3 regions of the Photobacterium ganghwense genome follow, and region 1 is predicted to be linked to each of the others. Evidence: riboswitches for the same ligand, from Rfam matches in the RefSeq annotation. Region 1 holds a riboswitch; each other region holds the start of a gene.
What was found. Region 1 has a riboswitch for lysine ahead of lysC (lysine-sensitive aspartokinase 3). Riboswitches for the same ligand answer to the same signal wherever they lie in the genome.
Positions count from the first base shown of each region.

Region 2: it holds a riboswitch for lysine, as region 1 does, so the genes downstream of both, FH974_RS24530 (Na+/H+ antiporter NhaC family protein) here and lysC (lysine-sensitive aspartokinase 3) in region 1, are expected to answer to the same signal.
Region 3: it holds a riboswitch for lysine, as region 1 does, so the genes downstream of both, FH974_RS04910 (Na+/H+ antiporter NhaC family protein) here and lysC (lysine-sensitive aspartokinase 3) in region 1, are expected to answer to the same signal.

Region 1 is NZ_CP071325.1:290,350-297,529, reverse strand. It holds gene uvrA (excinuclease ABC subunit UvrA) at 1-585, shown strand, start outside; gene FH974_RS01470 (PglL family O-oligosaccharyltransferase) at 673-2,442, shown strand; gene FH974_RS01465 (pyridoxal-phosphate-dependent aminotransferase family protein) at 2,592-3,710, opposite strand; lysine riboswitch at 3,956-4,148, shown strand; gene lysC (lysine-sensitive aspartokinase 3) at 4,266-5,657, shown strand; gene metH (methionine synthase) at 5,833-7,180, opposite strand, start outside.
Region 2 is NZ_CP071326.1:1,856,995-1,864,174, forward strand. It holds gene ectB (diaminobutyrate--2-oxoglutarate transaminase) at 1-777, shown strand, start outside; gene FH974_RS24515 (ectoine synthase) at 787-1,176, shown strand; gene FH974_RS24520 (aspartate kinase) at 1,243-2,694, shown strand; lysine riboswitch at 3,009-3,178, shown strand; gene FH974_RS24530 (Na+/H+ antiporter NhaC family protein) at 3,263-4,855, shown strand; gene FH974_RS24535 (hypothetical protein) at 5,158-5,574, shown strand; gene FH974_RS24540 (GntP family permease) at 5,722-7,077, opposite strand.
Region 3 is NZ_CP071325.1:1,004,124-1,011,303, reverse strand. It holds gene hisB (bifunctional histidinol-phosphatase/imidazoleglycerol-phosphate dehydratase HisB) at 1-181, shown strand, start outside; gene hisH (imidazole glycerol phosphate synthase subunit HisH) at 181-813, shown strand; gene hisA (1-(5-phosphoribosyl)-5-[(5-phosphoribosylamino)methylideneamino]imidazole-4-carboxamide isomerase) at 832-1,566, shown strand; gene hisF (imidazole glycerol phosphate synthase subunit HisF) at 1,584-2,357, shown strand; gene hisIE (bifunctional phosphoribosyl-AMP cyclohydrolase/phosphoribosyl-ATP diphosphatase HisIE) at 2,354-2,980, shown strand; gene FH974_RS04915 (thymidine kinase) at 3,208-3,786, opposite strand; gene FH974_RS04910 (Na+/H+ antiporter NhaC family protein) at 4,016-5,611, opposite strand; lysine riboswitch at 5,710-5,893, opposite strand; gene FH974_RS04905 (DUF3037 domain-containing protein) at 6,234-6,653, shown strand; gene FH974_RS04900 (lytic murein transglycosylase) at 7,028-7,180, opposite strand, start outside.

The sequences.
Region 1 (7,180 bases):
CACTTCCTGCCGGATGTGTATGTGCCGTGTGATGTCTGTAAGGGCAAGCGCTATAACCGCGAAACCCTGGAAATTCGCTATAAAGGTAAAACCATCGATGAAGTGCTGGAACTCACCGTCGAGGATGCCCGCGAATTTTTTGATGCAGTTCCAGCGATTGCGCGAAAATTACAGACGCTGATCGATGTCGGGTTATCGTATATCCGTCTCGGTCAGGCCGCGACCACCTTATCCGGCGGGGAAGCCCAACGGGTCAAACTGGCACGTGAGCTGTCCAAACGCGATACAGGTAAAACACTGTATATTCTGGATGAGCCGACTACCGGCCTGCATTTCCATGATATTCAGCAGCTGTTGACCGTGTTGCACCGCCTGCGAGATCACGGCAACACCATCGTGGTGATTGAGCACAACCTTGATGTTATTAAAACGGCAGACTGGATCATCGATTTGGGACCAGAAGGCGGCAGTGGCGGCGGTGAAATTATTGCAACCGGGACACCGGAGCAGGTGGCACTGGTTGAAGGCTCGCATACCGCCCGCTTCCTGAAGCCGCTGTTACCGGCACTCACTGCGGCGAGCTGAAGCTGGCCGCTTCCAACATTCAGATAGGACAACCGGGCCCATGATGCCCGGTTTTATTTCTTTCACCCTGTGACAGACGGAACAGCCATGACTGTTTTACATGTAAAAGGCACGCGACTTGCCGAGCAGGGGATCAGCAAACCCATGGTCAAACCGTTTCTGGCCTCACTGGGCTTCCTGTTCCTGCTGGCCATGCATTATTTTCAGCACAACCCGGGCGGTGCTGGCCTGAACTTGCCATTCAATGCGATGAGCTGGATCCCGTTCAGCTTTGCTATCGCCTTCGGCCTGCTGGAAATCTGTCGCCAGCGGGTATGGCGCTATTCCCGCCTAACCCTGGTGCTGTTCGTCTGCTGTTTGCTGCTGACTATTCCGGTGCTGTTTCCGCAGGCCAATAGCGCTACTGCCCTGCCTCGTCTGATTGGCTTATGGGCCGGCTTTTTGTTTTTTGTCGGCCTGCAGCAGTTTGCGTTTTCCCATAAACAGCGGCAGCGTCTGCTGTGGCTGATTTTGCTGGGCGTTTGGCTCGAAGCGGGCTTTGGCTGGGTACAGTTTTTGTGGCTGGAGCCGGGCAACCCGATCGGCTACAACACGCTAGAAAACCGCCCGTACGGTATTTTTCAGCAACCCAATGTGATGGCCAGTTTTCTGGCAACCGGCTTGGTGCTCTCGGCTTATCTGCTGGCAAGGCTGCCTATGTATCGGGGGAAATGGTCCTGGCTGCAGCTGATCTTGCTACTGACGCCGGTGGTTACCCTACCTATCCTGGTGGTACTCAGTTCCCGCACCGGCTGGCTGGGAGCCGCCGTGGGTGTGGTGCTGATGATTCCTTACCTGCGCCGGTTTGCCGCCAAAGCCCAGTGGCGAATGTGGCTGCTGATGGTGGTAATGGGACTGAGTGTTTCCTGGCAGGTAAACCAGCACACCGGCTGGGCCCCCAAGGAAGAACGCCTCAGCCTGATCAGCCCGCGTGCCATGCACATTCCTCAGGCCGTGAATATGTTCCTGGCCAAACCGCTGTCAGGCTATGGCTATGGCCGGTTCGAAACCAGTTATGTGACCCAAACAGCGCAGTGGCACCATCAGGACCCGAGCAAGCCCTATGGTATGCCTTCGCTGGATCACCCGCATAATGAACTGGCTTACTGGGCTGCAGAAGGGGGCATCCTGCCGTTACTGGGACTGTTGCTGGCCGCCGCCGCCGTCTTTCTGAAAATCCGCAAAGCCCGGGCTGGCACCCAATTAGCACTGGTTGGCCTGTTCTTGCCGATTACCCTGCATACCCAGCTGGAGTATCCGTTTTACCACTCCCTACCGCACTGGGTGATGTTCATTATCCTGATCTACTGGGTGGACAATCTGACCGCCAAATACTACCGCCGTCAGGTGGAGTATGTGCTGTCCATTCGGGGACTGGTTCTGATCCTGCCGGTGCTCACCACTGGTTTCATGACCACTACCCTGTACTCGGGCCATCAATTAACCCAGTTTGAGACCCGCCAACCGGCCAATATTGACTACCTGCTGAAGGTCAACAATCCATGGGCCTGGCAGGATCGATTTGAGTGGGATCTGCACGTCACCCAGCTGCAGGTTGGGATTACCACCGCCAACCCGGCACTGATTCAGACGTATATTGCATGGGCTCGCCAAAAAGCCCTGATCTGGCCACGCCCCACGCTGTACCAAAACCTGATTGCTGCGTACCAGCATCTCGGTGAAACCGCGCTGGCCGAGCAGGTACAACAGGAAGCCCGCTACCTGTTCCCAGGGCAGATTTTTGCGCCAGCCGCTAAAGCGGAACCTGTCACATCGGGTGCGGTCGTCCTGACGGCTCCCCCCGCAGTCACTGACTAGGTGCCCCCGGAGCAAGCATCCGCTCCATAGGACACAGCCATAAAAAACGGCTACCGTAAGGTAGCCGTTTTGGTCTCGACCTGCCTGTTCCGGGCAGCGCCTGCCCGAACAGTAGCAAAACGAAAGAGCCTGACTGAACAGGCCGACACTTATTTCAGGGTTGACTCCAGCGCTTTCAGGCACAGCGCAACGTTCTCGCTGCGTGCAGCATAGCCCATCAGGCCAATCCGCCAGGCTTTGCCCGCCAGCGCACCCAGTCCGGCACCAATTTCCAGGTTATAACGCTCCAGCAGGGTTTTACGCACCTGCGCATCATCTACCCCGGCAGGAATATGCACCGCATTCAATTGTGGTAAGCGGTACGCCTCATCAACCACAAACTCGATACCCAGTTGTTCCAACCCTTCACGCAATTCCAGATGGACGTCGCGGTGACGCTGCCAGGCATTTTCCAGCCCTTCATTTTTCAGCAGCACCAACGCTTCATGCAGGGCATACAGGCTGTTCACCGGTGCTGTATGGTGGTAACTGCGTTTACCTTCGCCGCTCCAGTAGCCCAGAACCAGGCTTTGATCGAGAAACCAGCTTTGTACTTTGCTTTGACGGCTCTGAATTTTCTCCACCGCACGCGGAGAGAACGTCAGAGGCGACAGACCAGGAACACAAGACAGGCATTTCTGGCTGCCGGAGTACACCGCATCCAGTTGCCATTCGTCCACCAGCAGCGGTACGCCACCCAGCGAGGTCACCGCATCCACGATAGTCAGACAATCGTGCTGACGTGCCAGCTTAGCGATTGCCTCGGCATCAGTCAGCGCACCGGTCGACGTTTCAGCGTGGACAAACGCGACAATCTTCGCATCCGGGTGTGCCTCAAGGACTTCAGCCACTGACTGCGGATCAACCGGTTCACCCCAGGCGTTGTCCACCATCACCGCAACACCGCCGCAGCGTTCCACGTTTTCACGCATCCGGTCACCAAACACACCGTTGCGGCAGACAATCACTTTGTCGCCCGGCTCAACCAGGTTCACAAAGCAAGCCTCCATCCCGGCACTGCCCGGCGCAGAGACCGCTATCGTGAACGGGTTAGTTGTCTGGAAAGCATATTGCAGCAGCTGTTTTAGCTCATCCATCATCCCGATGAACAGCGGATCCAGGTGACCGATGGTCGGACGACTCAGGGCCTGTAACACCTGCGGATAAATATCTGATGGACCCGGTCCCATGAGTGTACGCTGTGGCGGATAAAAACTACCAATTGTCATTATTATTTCTCCCTGATGGTAAGGCCTGTTGGTGTAAGGTACGTACTGACTATATCAGGTCTGATCACAAGTTGCGTCTCTTGTGACAGCGCTGTTTTTGCCCCCTGCGATTCCTCCGTCCGGGAAAGACAAAAAATTTGCAATTATTTTGCATATTCTGCCCCGCCATGATTGACAAAAGACTCTCAAATCCGCTTCAATAGAGCACGTTTTTTGTTCATCCTGAGATGCACCTTATCTCAGGGGCAGACAGAAGAGGAGCGTTACCCAGGTATCTAGGATTGCGGGGCCCCACCCCAAGGCAGTCTGGAGAGGGGGAGTAGCGCCGAGATATGTTGTGACAGGGGGCATGGCATATCGGCTTGGAAGGTTGAATCCTTCTGGCTGTCACCTTTCCAGACGATATAGGTAGTGGAAAGGTGGGGAGCTTCTGGTTGTTGTACCTGACTACATCCTACCTTATTGCTCTCCTGACATTTGCGTCGGGATCTTGATCCCGGGTCATTCCCCCTAAATTTAAGAACGTTTTTACACTTCTGATTGGGAGACCTTGTTTTGAGCTTTGTAAATACTAACTTTACTGTTCCTCCACCAATTACTGTAGCGAAATTTGGCGGCACCAGTGTAGCCGATCATGCCGCCATGAGTCGAAGCGCAACGATTATCAAGGACAACCCAGCTGCTAAAGTGGTATTAATCAGTGCGTGTTCCGGCGTAACCAATCTGCTGGTTGAATTAGCAAATGGAATTGCCGACAACGAGCAGCGCTCACAACGGCTACAACAACTTCGAACGATTCACCAATCGATCATTGATCAGTTGACTCACCCGGAAGCGGTAGCAGCTGAGATCGACCAACTTCTGACAGACGTTGAAGCCCTGGCCAAACAAACTGCCAGCGCCCCTTCCGTGCAACTGACCGATCAGCTGGTCGCCCACGGCGAATTACTGTCGACTTTTCTTTTTACCCAAATTCTTAACGAAATGGGGGCTAAAGCTACCCGTTTTGATATTCGCCCGGTAATGCGTACCGATAGCCAGTTCGGCAAAGCCGTACCGGATGTGGATGCAATTCGCCAGTTGGCCAGTGAGCAACTGCAACCGCTGCTCCAGTCTGATCAAATTATTGTCTCTCAGGGCTTTATCGGTTCTGATGAAACCGGCCAGACAACGACGCTGGGCCGTGGCGGCAGTGATTACAGTGCAGCACTGGTTGCCGAAGCCATCAGTGCAGAAATTCTGGAGATCTGGACCGACGTTCCGGGGATGTACAGCACCGATCCGCGTATTACAGCCAACGCCATGCCAATCCAGGAAATCAGCTTCAGCGAAGCCTCTGAGATGGCTAACTTCGGGGCAAAAATTCTGCACCCGTCGACGTTGCTGCCAGCCATCCGCCAGCAAATTCCGGTGTTCATCGGTTCATCAAAAGCACCGGAGCAAGGTGGAACCTGGATTCGCCAGCACGTGGCCCAGCCACCAAAATTCCGGGCACTGGCCCTGCGCTGCAACCAGACCCTGGTCACCCTGACCAGCCTGAATATGTTCCATGCCTATGGCTTCCTGTCAGAAGTCTTCCGCATCCTTGGTGAACATAAGGTGTCTGTTGATCTGATCACAACGTCTGAAGTCAGCGTTTCACTGACCCTGGATCAGACTAACACCGGCGGCGGAGCACCAAGCCTGCCAGCCGCAGCAACAGAGGCTCTCAGCAAGCTGTGCCGTGTGGAAGTAGAACAGGATCTGTGCCTGGTTGCACTTATCGGCAACAAACTGGGCGAAGCCCCGGGAGCCGCCACTCAGGTCTTTGGCAAGCTGGACAACTACAGTCCGCGCATGATCTGCTTTGGCGCCAGTCCGCACAACCTGTGTTTCCTGGTCAAAACCAGCGAATCGCGCGAAGTGGTTAAAACCCTCCACGCTGCCCTGTTTGAGGCCGCGAAGTAACCCAAGTCCGGGACACAAAAAAGGCGCTCATGATGAGCGCCTTTTTCATATCAGTGTATGATTGTTGCCGTGTCAGTGTTCCCGATGGGTGTCACCTGTAAAAAACAGGCCCCGCAGCTGTGGCATCCGGGGCCTTTGAGTCATTACGCCTTTAATACATTACGCCTTTGCTGCATTACAATGACAGGTTCGGCCCCAGCCATTTTTCCGCTTCAACCAGATCCCAGCCTTTGCGCTCGGCATAGCTATCACGCTGATCTTCCTGAATTTGTGCCACAGCAAAATAGCGTGAGTCCGGATGCGAGAAGTACCAGCCTGAGACCGACGCTCCCGGCCACATAGCATAGCTGGTGGTGAGTGACATCCCAATGGCCTCTTCGACATTGAGCATCTCCCACAAGGTGCCTTTCTCGGTATGTTCCGGACACGCCGGGTAGCCGGGTGCCGGACGGATCCCCTGATATTTCTCACGAATGAGTTCGTCATTCGACAGCGCTTCGTCCGGCGAGTATCCCCAAATCTCTTTACGCACCTGCTCATGCAGATACTCGGCAAACGCTTCAGCCAAACGGTCAGCCACCGCTTGTACCATGATGGCATTGTAATCATCACCCAGGGCTTTAAATTTATCGGCCAACTCTCGCTCTCCGATGCCGCCGGTAACCGCAAACGCGCCAATCCAGTCCGGCTTCCCGCTGTCCTTCGGTGCAATGTAATCCGACAGACAGTAGTTATAGCCTTTCGGTTTCTCCGTCTGCTGGCGCAGGTTATACAGCACATGCGCTACCTGGCTGCGGGACTCATCGGTATAGACCTCAATGTCATCCCCTGTACTGTTCGCCGGGAACAAGGCACACATGCCCTGGGCCTTCATCAGACCTTCCCGCTCGATGCGATCCAGCCACTCGTTCGCATCCTGGAACAAACGGCGGGCTTCTTCTCCCACTTCCTCATGATCCAGAATGGCCGGGTACTTGCCCATCAGCGACCAGGTCATGAAAAACGGGGTCCAGTCGATATAGTTGCGCAGGATGCTGACATCGAAATCATCAAACACATGAGTACCGGGCTTCGCCGGTACCGGCGGCGTATAGGTTGCCCAGTCAATCGCGACCTTATTGGCTCTGGCCCTCTCCAGCGAGACCGGTTTGGTTCGAGGCTGTTTACGGCTGTGCTGATCCCGGACCCGCTCATAGTCGACATCCAGTTTCTCCACAAACGCCGGACGCAGTTCGTCCGACAGCAACGAGGTACAAACCCCCACCGCCCGCGACGCATTGTTAACATACACCACCGGATGGCGGTAATTCTGCTCAATTTTCACTGCGGTATGCGCCTTTGAGGTTGTCGCACCGCCAATCAACAGCGGCAGTTCAAAGCCCTGGCGCTCCATTTCCTTGGCAACATGCACCATCTCATCCAGCGACGGAGTAATGAGTCCGGACAGACCGACGATATCGACGTTTTCTTCCCGCGCGACCTTAAGGATCTGCTCACACGACACCATGACCCCGAGGTCGATA
Region 2 (7,180 bases), on a different replicon from region 1:
CGCCTGCCGTATGAACATTATGCCGATGGCGTTGATGGCCTGACGCTTTTTGAAGCCATGTTGAACGATCATTCCAGCGGCCTGGACAAACCTGCCGCCGTGATTCTGGAAGTGGTTCAAGGGGAAGGCGGACTGAACGCTGCTTCTGATGAATGGCTACAGCGTCTGGAGGCAATGTGTCATCAGCACGATATCTTACTGATTGTCGATGATATTCAGGCGGGCTGTGGGCGCACCGGTACATTTTTCAGCTTTGAACCAGCCGGAATCAAACCTGACATCGTCACCCTGTCAAAATCCATCAGCGGCTATGGCCTGCCGATGGCCGTCGTTCTGCTCAAACCCGAGCTGGATAAATGGCAGCCCGGTGAGCACAACGGGACGTTTCGCGGAAACAACCATGCCTTTGTCACCGCCTCGAAAGCCATTGAAATTTACTGGCAGGACGATCAGTTTGAACAGCATATCCAGGCCCGTTCGGCACAGCTGACAGACGCTCTCCAGCAGTTAGTGCCTCAATACCCGGCTTATTTCAGCGAGCTAAAAGGCCGCGGACTGATGACAGGCATCGCCTGTCGGGACGGAGAGATCGCCGGTAAGATCGCACGCGCTTGTTTTGAACAGGGCTTAGTGATCGAAACCGCTGGCCCGGACGACGAAGTCATTAAATTCTTCTGTCCCCTAACCATTACCGAACACGATATGGCCAAAGGGATCGCGCTGTTTGAACAAGCCGTGGCAACAACAGCAGCCAACTTCATTAAAAAAGCCTCATAAGGAAAAATGATGATCGTAAGAACACTGGAAAACTGTCGTCAGACTAAGCGCCGCGTGGTCGCAGAAAACTGGGAAAGCGTCCGTATGCTCCTGAAAGATGACAACATGGGCTTTTCTTTCCACATCACCACGATTTATGCCGATACCGAAACCCACATTCACTACCAGAACCATCTGGAGTCTGTGTTCTGCATGTCCGGGGAAGGCGAAATAGAGGTCGTTGGGGGTAAAACCTACCCAATCAAACCCGGTACGCTCTATATCCTGGATCAGCACGATGAACATTTTTTACGTGCCTATGGCGGCGATATGACCATGGCTTGCGTGTTTAATCCGCCGTTGACCGGTCAGGAGACTCACGACCAAAACGGCGTGTATCCACTAATGGAAGAAACCTGAGATTCCAACGACACAGACACCTTCACTTTGACAGTCACGCTGTGACCGTAACCAAAAGGATGAACTATGTCTCACACCGTAGAAAAAATCGGTGGCACGTCGATGTCAGCGTTCGATGCTGTGCTCGACAATATTATTTTGCGTCCCTCGCAGCGCTACAACCGAGTATTCGTGGTTTCGGCCTATGCCGGGATCACCAATGATCTGCTGGAATGTAAACGCACCGGCAAGCCGGGCATCTACCAGCTGATCGCCAAACGTTCACCGGACTGGCGCCAGGCCATGAACGATCTGGAGCAGCGCCTGCTGCTGATCAACGACAACCTGTTTGCCGATCCGGTGAACCGTCTTCGGGCAGATAAATTTATCCGCGCCCGGGTTCAGGATGCAAAACAGTGCATCACCAACATCCTGGAAATGTGCGAATTCGGCCAGTTCACGTTGCGCCACTATCTGCCTCAGGTCAGAGAGTTTCTCTCCTCCTTCGGTGAGGCGCACAGCGCCTTCAATACCGCCCTGAAGCTGAAAACGCTGGGTATCAATGCGCGCTTTGTTGACCTGTCCAGCTGGAACAATCAGTACACCGGTGATCTGGATGACGTCATTCGTCAGGCGTTTGCCGATATCGACCTGAGCCAGGAACTGCCTATCGTCACCGGATACGCCTATTGTGACGAAGGACTGATGAAAACGTACGACCGCGGTTACAGCGAGATGACCTTCAGCCGCATCGCGGTGCTGACCGGCGCGCGGCAGGCCATCATCCATAAGGAATATCACCTCAGCAGCGCAGATCCGCGCATCGTGGGGCCAGAGTCGGTTCTGCCTATGGGGGAAACAAACTACGATGTGGCCGATCAGCTCGCGAATCTGGGGATGGAAGCGATCCACCCCAATGCCGCTTCCGGACTTCGCCAGAACAATATCGAGTTGAAAATCAAAAACACCTTTGAGCCAGAGCACACGGGGACGCTGATTTCAAATGCCTTTACTCCCTCGCAGGATCGGGTTGAAATCATTGCCGGGCGTGACAAAGTATTTGCGCTGCATCTGTTTGATCAGGCGATGGTAGGTCACGTTGATAATGTCGGTTACGACATCATGCAACTGATTCGTGAGTCGAGCGTCAACCTGATTGGCAAAGAGATGAACGCCAACTCAATCACCTACTACCTGACCGGTGGTGCCGATAACCTTAATCAGGTGTTATATAAGGCGGAGAAACGGTATCCGAAGGCCGCCATTACCGGGCGACTGGTCGCAATGATTTCTGCCATCGGGGCCAACATAAACACCAATGAGGCACTGCGGCGGGGAATGCAAGCGCTGATGCAGGCAGAATGTTTTCCGATTGCCGCCCACTCATCGGTACGTAACGTCAACGTGCAGTTTGTGGTCGATGACAATGACTACCAGAGTGCCATTTGCACGCTGCATGAGCAGTTCTTCGCCCTGCCTGCAGAGACGCACACCCAGCCGGACTCCCTGGTTGATTGCCAATCGGCCCACGTTGCCTGATACTACTAACGGCATATCAATCAATCAGCATATCAATCAACCAACTAATCAACCAACTGCCGGGACTTTTGCCCCGGCGGTGTTGTCTCTAAACGGTCAGTCGCTTCGCTGTGCTGGATTGAGGTTTGAGAATTCACCGCTCTGTCAGCCGGCGTTTTTTCCGCCACAGCGCTTTGTTCAACAGTTCCTTGATCGAAAGCAATTCATAGTGCTGAATTAATAGTCATTGAAAGTGAATTGTATGCTGACATCGCTAAATAGCCGTATATAATAACATTTGCTGTGGGCAGACCCGTGTCTGCTCGCAGCAACCCTAAATCAGTAGAGGCGCGCTGCCTATCAGTAACCGAGCAGAGGGTGATACCGATGAAGCCGGGGAAAGGAGTCAGCGCCGAAGTGACTGAGTCATCAAACTCAGCCGCTGGGGCTGCGTCGAACAGGCGCAGCACTGCCATAGTTTTTCCTATGGAGCGCTACCTAAGGGGTAACACGTCATGCCTTGGTTGTCGATTTCGTTACATGTCCTTTTGGTAGATCTCCACCTTTAAGTTGTAGGTGAAATGAGATCATGAACCTTGTTCCTTTTGCGGATTCTGCCTGGTCCGTGCTTCCCCCCTTGCTGGCGGTGTTGCTGGCTGTCGTCACCCGACAGGTACTGCTGTCACTGGGTGCAGGTATCGTTGCCGGTGCCCTGATGCTGAACCAATTTTCCCTGTCCCAGACCCTGAACTACCTGTATCAGAAAATAGTGGCTATCTTCTGGAGCGGCGGTGCCCTAAACCACGATAACGTCAACATGCTGATTTTCATGTTGTTGCTCGGTGCACTGATCAGTCTGATGAGTGTGTCCGGTGCCACTCAGGCCTTTGCCGACTGGGCAGCCGTACGGTGCAAGGATCGCCGTAGTGCCAAGTCCCTGACCGGGCTGATGGTTTTCATCTTCTTCATTGATGATTTCTTTCACAGCCTGTCTGTTGGCGCTATCTGCCGACCAGTGACCGACCGGTTTCAGATTTCACGCGCCAAGCTGGCCTACCTGCTGGATTCAACCGCCGCACCAGTGTGCGTCCTGATGCCGATTTCCTCCTGGGGTGCCTACATTATCGCACTGGTCGGCGGTATTCTGGCGGCCCACCAGCTAACGGACCAAAGCCCGATCGCCGCCTTTGTCGAAATGATGCCGATGAATCTGTACGCGGTCTTTACCCTGCTGATGGTGATTTGTGTTATTGCATTCCAGCTGGATATCGGGCCGATGCGAAAGCATGAAGCCCGCGCCCAGCAAGGTCAGCTGTGGGATCACAGTAAAGGCCGTCCGCCGGGTCTGGATATGGAAACACCAGAAACCGCTCAGGGCGGGATGATTGATATGGTGTTGCCGATCCTGACCTTGACCGCTGCAACCGTCTTTTTCATGGTTCAGTCCGGTGCGGATGTGTTGTCCGATAAAGGACAAGCCTTCAGCCTGATCGGCGCGTTTGAAAATACCAACGTTGGCCTGTCGCTGGTATACGGTGCAATCTGCAGCCTGGTGGTCTCGATGGGTCTGGCATTGCGCCTGAAACTGTCGGCAAAAATCTGGTTGAAAGCCGCGCCGCAAGGGATCTCAGCCATGATGCCTGCGATCATTATTCTGCTGTTTGCCTGGACAATCGGCACCGTAGTACGCGACATGCAAACCGGCGTTTACCTCGCGTCACTGTCACAGGGCAGTCTGCCGGTAGAACTGTTGCCAGCCGTCGTCTTCCTGCTGTCATGTGTCATGGCGTTTGCCACCGGCACCAGCTGGGGAACATTTGGCATCATGCTGCCGCTGGCCGGTGACATTGCGGCAGCCAGTGACATCACCATGTTACTGCCGATGCTGTCCGCCGTACTGGCTGGCGCAGTTTTTGGCGATCACAGCTCACCGATTTCCAGCACCAGTATCCTGTCGGCAACGGGTGCCGGTTGTCACCATATGGACCACGTGCTCACTCAGCTACCTTATGCCGGTTCAGTCGCGTTCGGTGCACTGCTCGGCTATCTGGTCATGGGCTTTACCCATTCGTCCTGGCTGGGTGTCGCCGCCAGCAGTGTCTGGTTTGTGGCCTTCTGCCTGTTTGCCCTTCGCCGTCGTCAGAGCGACCCCGAGCTCAGTCTGGCATCGTCTGAAGCTTAACCGGTAAATCCGCCCTCTTCATGCAAAGCCTCCGCACGTTCAAGTGCCGGAGGCTTTTTTCTATTCGCTTTGCTGTCATCGCTTTTTTGCGTGGCTTTTTTGTGTTGGCATTTTTGTTGTGGCTTTCATGCATCAGCGGTGTCTCTTTTCTTGTCCGGGCTAGCCACAGGGCCGCACTATAGTTAAATCTATCACCGTCACTTCGTGATGAGTTGTTATGACAGCTAGGTACCTATTCATAGTCGGTGTCTATGAGCGGTAGGTATCAATGAGTAGTAGGTGTCTATGAGAGGTAGGTGTCTATGAGCGGTAGCATCGCAAGACCTATCCCAGCGATGGCAAGATTCAGGGCGCTGCGGGGCGCTATGATTGCGGTCGGGATGAGTGTGTTTTCCGCAGTGTTTCCGGTGCATGCTGCCCAGAAACTGGATTATGTCAGTGCGGTCACAACACCGGGGACAGGTCGCCTGGTAACCATGGACGATTACTGGCTGCTGGCATTCAGCGATACCTATGACATTCGTCTGCCCGAACACGTCAGTAACGGCGAAAATTTGCAAATTCGTATCCGGGAAGATGGTCAGTGGCACACCGAGAATTTTCGGGTGCAGGCGATCAGTATCCATCACGACTTATGCCGGTTGCACAGCCAGCATCCCAGCCGGGATGGCCGCTTTCCGACAGACGCGATTTACGTGCAGCCCTGCCAGCAAGAATAACGCCCCTGTCAGCAGACCGCATATCGCGGTAAGCGCAGGGGCGTTTCAGTGTGAGAATAGCAGCCAGGTTTTGTGGCTACGCTTAAGTGAATAAGCGTAAGTAACTAGGCTAAAATCACTTGTACATCAATTGATTACAGAGGCTCGCTACACAAGCCCGGTCGTCAGGTGTACCACTATCACCGTAAAGGCAGCCAGCAGTGGAATCGCCATGGTCACCACAGCAATATCCCCGTAGCTTTGGCGGTGCGTCAGACGGCAGACCGCCAGCAGCGTAATGACCGCGCCACAGTGAGGCAACGTATCAAGGCCACCCGCCGCCAACAGCACCACACGGTGCAGCACTTCAGGGTTAATGCCCATGCTCATGAAGTCATTACCCAGCATGGCCAGCACCATCCCGGTACCGCCGGACGATGAGCCGATGATCCCCGCCAGGCTGGTTGAGGTAATCGCCACCTTAAACAGATCCGGAATATCAATCGCCGCAATCCCGGCTTTCACTACCACGAAGGCTGACAGCGCAGTAATCACCGCCCCGTAACCGACTTCCGAAGCCGTGTTAAAAATCGGCAGCAACGAACCCACAGAACCATCAAACACCTGCTTGTTTGGCTCAAACAGATACTGACGAAATGCCGCCAGCATAAAGACGATCGCCACGCCCAAAGCCAGAATCACCGGCCAAGTGCCGTTAATGTTCACCTCCAGCGCCTTGTAGTTATCGACCACTTCCGGTGACTTGAAATACACATTCGTCAGCAGGAAGTTGATGATAAACACCAGCACAATTGGTACCAGCGCCATGATCACCCCCGGCGCAGGATCCGATTCCTTACCCGCAGATTCAGCATCCGACTCTTCCCCATAGCCTTCACCGGCAGCCATTGCTTTACGCGCACGCATTTTGATCCAGAGCGTGCCAAGCACCAGCATCATGGTCGCCGCCAGCAAGCCCAGTACCGGCGCAGCATAAATCGTAGTGCCAAATGGAATGGTCGGCATAGTGTTCAGGTACTGCGGAGTTCCCGGCAATGCCGTCATGGTAAAGGTAAACGCCCCCAGCGTGATAGCTGCAGGCAGCAGACGCTTCGGAATGCCTGCCGCGCGGAAAGTTTCCGCCCCAATGGGATACATGGCAAACACCACCACAAACAGTGACACCCCACCGTATGTCAGCAGGGCTGTCGCCAGCACAACAGACAAAATCGCGTGGCGTGGCCCCAGATTTTTAATGATGAATGCCGACAGAGTACGTGCCGCACCTGAGGCTCCCATCAACTTGCCGAAAATGGCACCGGCAATAAATACAGGGAAATAAAGTTTAATGTAGTTCGCCGCCGCAGGCATGAACACGTTTGAAAGTGCGTAGAGGGAAGGGAAATCACTGGTTAACAACGCCGCCGCCATTGCCAGAATCGGGGCAAGAACCAGAACAGACACACCACGGTAGGCAAAGTACATCAGGCCCACCAGGGTGAGTAAAATTACAGCAACATCCATATTTTTTCTCCGGGTCACGTCATGTGTAACAGGTCATTAACATGCTAGACCGAGCAGCCATGATTGAAAATACCGCTTTTTTCCGTCTCAGCGCCGGACGGAC
Region 3 (7,180 bases), 710 kb from region 1:
AATGGTATCCCACTTTTTCCGCTCGCTGACCGATACGCTGGCCTGCACCCTGCACCTGTCGTCGGAAGGCAATAACGACCACCACATTGTGGAGAGCCTGTTTAAAGCATTTGGCCGTACTCTGCGCCAGGCCATTCGGGTGGAAGGTAATGAGCTGCCCAGCAGCAAAGGAGTGCTGTAATGACAGGGAAAAACCAACAAGTCGTCATTATTGATACCGGATGTGCCAATGTGTCATCAGTGCGCTTTGCCATTGAACGCCTCGGTTATACCGTCACTGTCAGCAAAGATCCTGACGTCGTGCTTGCTGCCGACAAACTGTTTCTTCCCGGAGTGGGAACAGCCAGCGAAGCCATGAAAAACCTGCGCGAGCGTGATTTGATCGAGCTGGTCAAACAAGTCGACAAGCCGCTGCTGGGCATTTGCCTCGGGATGCAGCTGCTGGGAGAAGTGTCTGAAGAACAAGGCCAGAACGGCAAAGAGCTGGTGCCATGTCTGGGGCTGTGTGAAGCCCCGGTCAGAAAAATGGAAACCGGTGCGTTGCCGCTGCCTCACATGGGCTGGAATACGATTTCCCCGGAAGCCGACCACCCGCTGTTTAAAGACATTCCGGATGGCAGCTACTTTTACTTCGTGCACAGCTACGCCATGCCAGTGTTTGAGCAACCGGGAGGGCGCACAATTGCCCGTTGCGAATATGGCCAGCCGTTCACTGCGGCAGTGCAAAGCGGCAATTATTACGGGGTCCAGTTCCATCCGGAACGATCCAGTAAGGCCGGTGCACAACTGATTAAAAACTTTCTTGAAATGTAAGGGCGACAAGGACTGGTTATGATTATTCCCGCATTAGATTTGATTGAAGGCCAGGTAGTCCGCCTGTTTCAGGGGGACTATGGCAAAGCAACTGAATACAAGGTCAATCCCGCAGAACAATTTCAGGCTTACTACCAGGCTGGTGCCACCTGGCTGCACCTCGTGGATTTGACCGGAGCCAAAGATACCTCTGCCCGACAGCTCAACCTCATCCAACAACTGCTGGCCAGCACCCCGGCCAATATTCAGATTGGCGGTGGCGTCCGGACCGAACAGGACGTGGCCAATCTGCTTGCGGCCGGTGCCCAACGCGTGGTTATCGGTTCAACGGCAGTCAAGCAACCAGAGCTGGTCAAAGGCTGGATCGAAACCTACGGCCCGGAACGCATTGTTCTGGCGCTGGATGTAAACATTGACCACAACGGCCAGCGCAACGTTGCGGTATCTGGCTGGCAGGAAGATTCCGGCGTGACGATTGAAGCACTTCTGGAAGACTTCCTGACTGTCGGCCTGAAACATGTCCTGTGCACGGATATTTCCCGCGATGGCACGCTGGCAGGCTCCAATGTCGAGCTATACCGGGATCTGTGCACGAGTTACCCGGATATCCGGTTCCAGTCATCCGGCGGAATCGGCTCGCTGGACGACATTGCCGCGCTGAAAGGCACCGGGGTTGCCGGGGTCATCGTCGGCCGGGCACTGCTGGATGGCAAATTCACCGCCGAGCAGGCTTTCGCCTGTTGGAATGACTAGATCGGGGAGAGACAGAAATGCTGGCAAAACGAATTATTCCTTGTCTAGACGTGCGTGACGGCCAAGTGGTCAAAGGCGTGCAGTTTCGCAATCACGAAATCATCGGCGATATCGTACCGTTAGCCAAACGCTATGCCGAAGAAGGTGCCGATGAGTTGGTGTTTTATGATATTACCGCGTCCAGTGATGGCCGGGTGGTAGATAAAAGCTGGGTTGCCCGGGTAGCAGAAGTGATTGATATTCCCTTCTGTGTCGCCGGAGGCATTAAATCGGCCGAAGACGCCAGCCGGATTTTGCAATACGGCGCAGACAAAGTCTCGATTAACTCACCGGCGCTGGCCAACCCGCAACTGATCACCGATCTGGCCGATAAATTCGGGGTGCAATGCATTGTGGTCGGGATTGATTCCTACTTTGATGCCACTACCGGAAAGTACCAGGTGTACCAGTTCACCGGTGATGAAAGCCGTACTCAGGCGACGCAATGGGAAACGAAGGACTGGGTACAGGAAGTTCAGCGACGCGGTGCCGGAGAAATTGTCCTGAATATGATGAATCAGGACGGCGTTCGCAACGGCTACGATCTGACCCAGCTGAACATGGTCCGTGAAGTGTGCCACGTTCCACTTATCGCATCCGGCGGGGCCGGTGAGATGATCCACTTTGCCGATGCTTTCAAACAGGCGAATGTCGACGGCGCTCTGGCGGCTTCGGTCTTCCACAAGCAAATCATCAATATCGGCGAATTAAAGCAATACCTGAAACAGAATAACGTGGAGGTCCGGGTATGAGTCTGAGCAGTAAAATTAACTGGGAAAAAGTCAACGGCCTGATCCCGGCGATCATCCAGGATCACACCAGCGGTCAGGTGCTGATGCTGGGCTACATGAACGACGAAGCGCTAACCAAAACGCTGGCGTCCAATCAGGTAACGTTCTGGTCACGGTCGAAAAATCGCCTGTGGACCAAAGGAGAAACGTCCGGCAATGCGCTGAATCTGAAAAGTATCCGCCTCGATTGCGATCAGGATACGCTGTTGATACAGGTCGCGCCGGTTGGGCCAACCTGCCACCTGGGCACCACCACCTGTTTTGATACCGATGCATCTGGTGAAGAACAGACTGAACAACCGGCTCTGGTGTTTCTTCATCAACTTGAGCAGGTCCTGGCTGCTCGTAAAGGTGCCGATCCTGAGTCGTCCTACACTGCCAGCCTCTACGCGCGTGGCACCAAGCGGATTTCGCAGAAGGTGGGAGAAGAAGGTGTTGAAGTCGCGCTTGCGGCAACGTCGGGTGACAAGGCGGAGCTAGTGAATGAGTCGGCCGATCTGATTTACCACCTACTGGTGTTACTTCAGGATCAGGGGCTGTCACTGGCAGATATTACCCAGCGTCTTCAAGAGCGTCATAAATAACCGCACTGCTATTGAAGCCAAACATATAAACCTAGCGCTTAAACACAGCGGTTAAATAAAGCAATTAAATAAACCGTTTAAAGAGTACCTAAGCAAATCGAAAAAAAACAAAAGCCCGGCTCTACAGGCCGGGCTTTATTATTCATTCATGCGTCCACCATGCCGGACAAAGCTATGCTGAAAAAACCAACTTCAGCGGACATATCCGACACAGCGCAAGGGCAGCGTTATTTTTCGAGCGCGTCTTTGTAGTGAGTACGACACACCGAGACATAACGTTCATTGCCGCCAATCACGACCTGATCACCATCAGCAATTGCATTGCCGTGCTCATCCTGACGAATCACCATATTGGCTTTACGGCCGCAGTGGCAGATTGTTTTGAGTTCAACCAGTTTGTCAGCCCAGGCCAGCAGATAGCGGCTGCCCTCAAACAATTCACCGCGGAAATCTGTCCGTAAGCCATAGCACAGCACCGGAATATGCAGCTTATCGACCACTTCTGTCAGTTGGTAAACCTGCTCTTTCGTCAAAAACTGACATTCATCAACCAGCACACAATCCAGTTTCTGCGTCGTATTCATATCCTGCAAACGCGCATACAGATCGTCCGTCACGGAAAATAGCTCAGCATCTTCCTGCAGACCAATACGTGAACTGACTTTCCCCTTCCCGTAACGGTCGTCAATTGCCGCAGTAAAAATAACCGGCGTCATCCCACGCTCACGGTAATTAAACGATGACTGCAACAAGGTGGTAGATTTACCCGCATTCATTGCCGAGTAATAGAAGTACATCTGAGCCATTAAGTAAGCTTCTCTGATTATCTTTAGAATGGTAAGAAAAAACTGGCGAGATGCTACAGAAATCCCAGCCAAATTAAAAGGAGCTCTGTCACCCGTTGCCCGATCGCTTGTATCATCCGGATCAGAGCAACTGCCGCAAACCGCCAAAAAGAAAGCCTGCACATGGCAGGCTTTTCATTACAGTATCAGGACTTAGCGTTCAAGCTTAACGCTGAACCTAAGAGATTGTTCAGGCTTTCGCGGCCAACTCACTAGGACGGCGAGACAACCAGGACAGGATCGCACACACCACCACAAACATAACAGTTGCGCTCATGAACGACACCGCCAGTGAGCTGGTGAAACCCAGTACCAGGAAACCCACTGTCGATACCACAGCGACAGCCAGCGCATACGGCAGCTGCGTTGACACGTGGTCAATGTGATGACAACGCGCACCAGTAGACGACAGAATAGTGGTATCTGAAATCGGTGAACAGTGATCACCAAACACCGAGCCTGCCAGTACAGCACCCAGCATCGGCAGCATCAGCATAATGTCAGTTGCCGCAGCCAGATCACCGGCGATTGGTAGCATGATACCGAATGTTCCCCAAGAGGTACCGGTTGAGAACGCCATCAGCCCTGCCAGCAGGAACAGGATCGCAGGCAGGAACATCGGATTGATGCTGCCTTCAACCAGGGTCGACAGGTATTTACCGGTCGCCATATCGCTGATCACACTACCAATGCTCCAGGCGAACAGCAGGATCAAAATCGCACCAAACATTGACTTAGCACCAATCCACAGTGTGGAAACTACTTCACTGGCAGGAATACGCTGACGCAGCACTGGAATCATGGCAGCCGCCAGGCCGATTAGCCCACCGTATACCAGAGAGGCACCCACATCGGTATTTTCAAACGCGCCCAGAACATCAAAGGCTTTACCGTCTGCCAGCAGCGTCTGATACCCAGTGAAAATCATAAAGAAGAACGTTGCCACGATCAGAGCCACAATCGGCATCACCAGATCGCCTACGCGGCCGTGCTCACTTTCCTGAATTTCCAGTTCATCGTTCAGGTCTTTCGCCAGGGTGTCATCATCCCCTTCATCAAAGCCGCGGCAATGGCTGGCTTCCAGCTCGTGTTTTTTCATTGAGCCGATATCCAGCTGGAACCAGGCAACAACAAATACCATCAGCAGGGCGAAAATCGCATAGAAGTTCATCGGGGCCAGTTGCAGGAATGCCCCCAGAGGTGTGTATTCAGTGACACCGTGTGTCACCAGAATGCCGCCGATAAGCGTGATAATGTACGCCCCCCAGCTAGAGGCCGGCATCAGCACACACATTGGCGCAGCAGTTGAATCAAGAATATAAGCCAGCTTGGCACGGGACACATAAAAACGGTCCGTGACCGGGCGAGAAATTGAACCGACAGCCAGGCTATTAAAATAGTCGTCTACAAAAATGAATACGCCCAGAAATGCAGCCAGTAGTTTTGCGCCACGCTTACTTTTAATTTTCGTTTGTGCCCACTCAGCGAACGCACGGGTTCCCCCGGACAGGGTCAGCAAAGCGGTAGTCATGCCCAGCAACACCAGAAACGCGACAATGCTCATATTCCAGGTGTTAATGCCGCCGTCCTCAATGAATAATCCCTTTACAGTGTTGCCGATATATCCGGCCATTCCCGTAACGGAATAATCATTTAGCAATAAGGCACCAAGCAGAATACCTACGCCCAGAGACAACAAGACGCGACGCGTCGCAATAGCCAGGCCCAGTGCCACCAGCGGGGGCAACACAGACACAGCGGAGTGTGAAAAATCTACAATATTCATGATCTCTACTACAACCGATCTTGGTTGGAGATCTACTGCTGGCCACGTCTTAAAAACGTGAAAAATGAGTGAAAGAAAGAGAGGTGCCCCTTTTCCGACTCCACAGTAGCGCTCCATAGTTAATGTAATTATATACTATGGCAGTGTTGCCTCTATTCGATGACAACCCCAGCGAGCAGGCATGATGACCCTCTCTCACTTCGGCACCGGCTCCTTTTGCAAGCCCTCATCGGAATCACCCTCCGACTTGCTACTGATAGACGATGCGCCTCTACCCTTGGTCAAGGTATAGTCGATTCTACGGCTTTAAGATCTGATTGCAACAACTTGAAGTGAAAAAATTAACATTAATAGTGAATAGTCTTGCCTGAGTGATTAAAAAACCACCACCCCAGGCAAACCGATATTAAGCCAGCTTATATGAAACTCATTCCGTTTTATTAAATTGGTCACTTATCCCCGGCCACAATGTTAATTCCTGTCGCTGTTAATCCCATTATTAAGAATGGTTAATTACTTAAGTTAACATGCCGATAATAAGCCCCAAATTATTTATATTCAGGCTCATAATAACCATTTTAGTTATTGCAATTATTGATTTAAGACTGCTAATATTATTTTCATAGTATTACTCCAACAGGAAATAAAAATGTCTGATGCAATGAAAGTGCTATTAAACCTCCGAAGCCTGCGTGCCCTATCTCGTGAATATTCTCTGGAGCAACTTCAGGAAGCGCTGGAAAAGCTTCAAACAGTCGTTACTGAGCGTGAAGAAGCAGAAGCTGAAGAGCGTGCAAAAGAAGAAGAACGCATGGAGAAACTGACTCAATACCGTGACATGCTAATTGCTGACGGTATCGATCCAGAAGAACTGCTTGCCGCTATCAGCAAAGCACCTAAAAAACGCGCTCAGCGTCCAGCGAAATACCGTTTCATTGATGAAAACGGTGATGAGAAAACCTGGACAGGCCAAGGCCGTACACCAAGCGCACTGAAAAAAGCGCTGGATGAAGGTAAATCTCTGGAAGATTTTGAGATCTAATCTCCTACCTCTGAATCTTATAAAAACCCGGTTTTATACCGGGTTTTTTCTCACCCGAAACACAACCATAAGCTATTGAAAATAAATAAAATAATAAAATCCGGATTACTTATAGAGTATTTACTTTACCTTGAGATGTCCCGCTGAAAGATTTTCATTTATTCATAATTTATAGTTACCATCACATTTTTGCTTATTTCAACTCGCCACTGTCACTATTCTAAATACCCGTCACTGAATATAGCGCTATCGCGTTATTCGATGCTTCATCGGCCAAAGATAATGGAAATATTTTGCTTGTGGTCTGTCCGCTGAAATGTACAAAAAAGCCAGACGTTAAAGTCTGGCTTTCCATTCATTTCACCAAGCAATATTTAGCGAATACTGTCTGCCAGATAACTCACAGCCAATGCAAAATAGTGAGACCGATTCCATTTTAATAGTGACTGATAATTGCCATACACCAAATATGCCCTTCCGTGATTATCATCAGGTTGAATAAGCCATGCATCAATCGCAGTATCTGG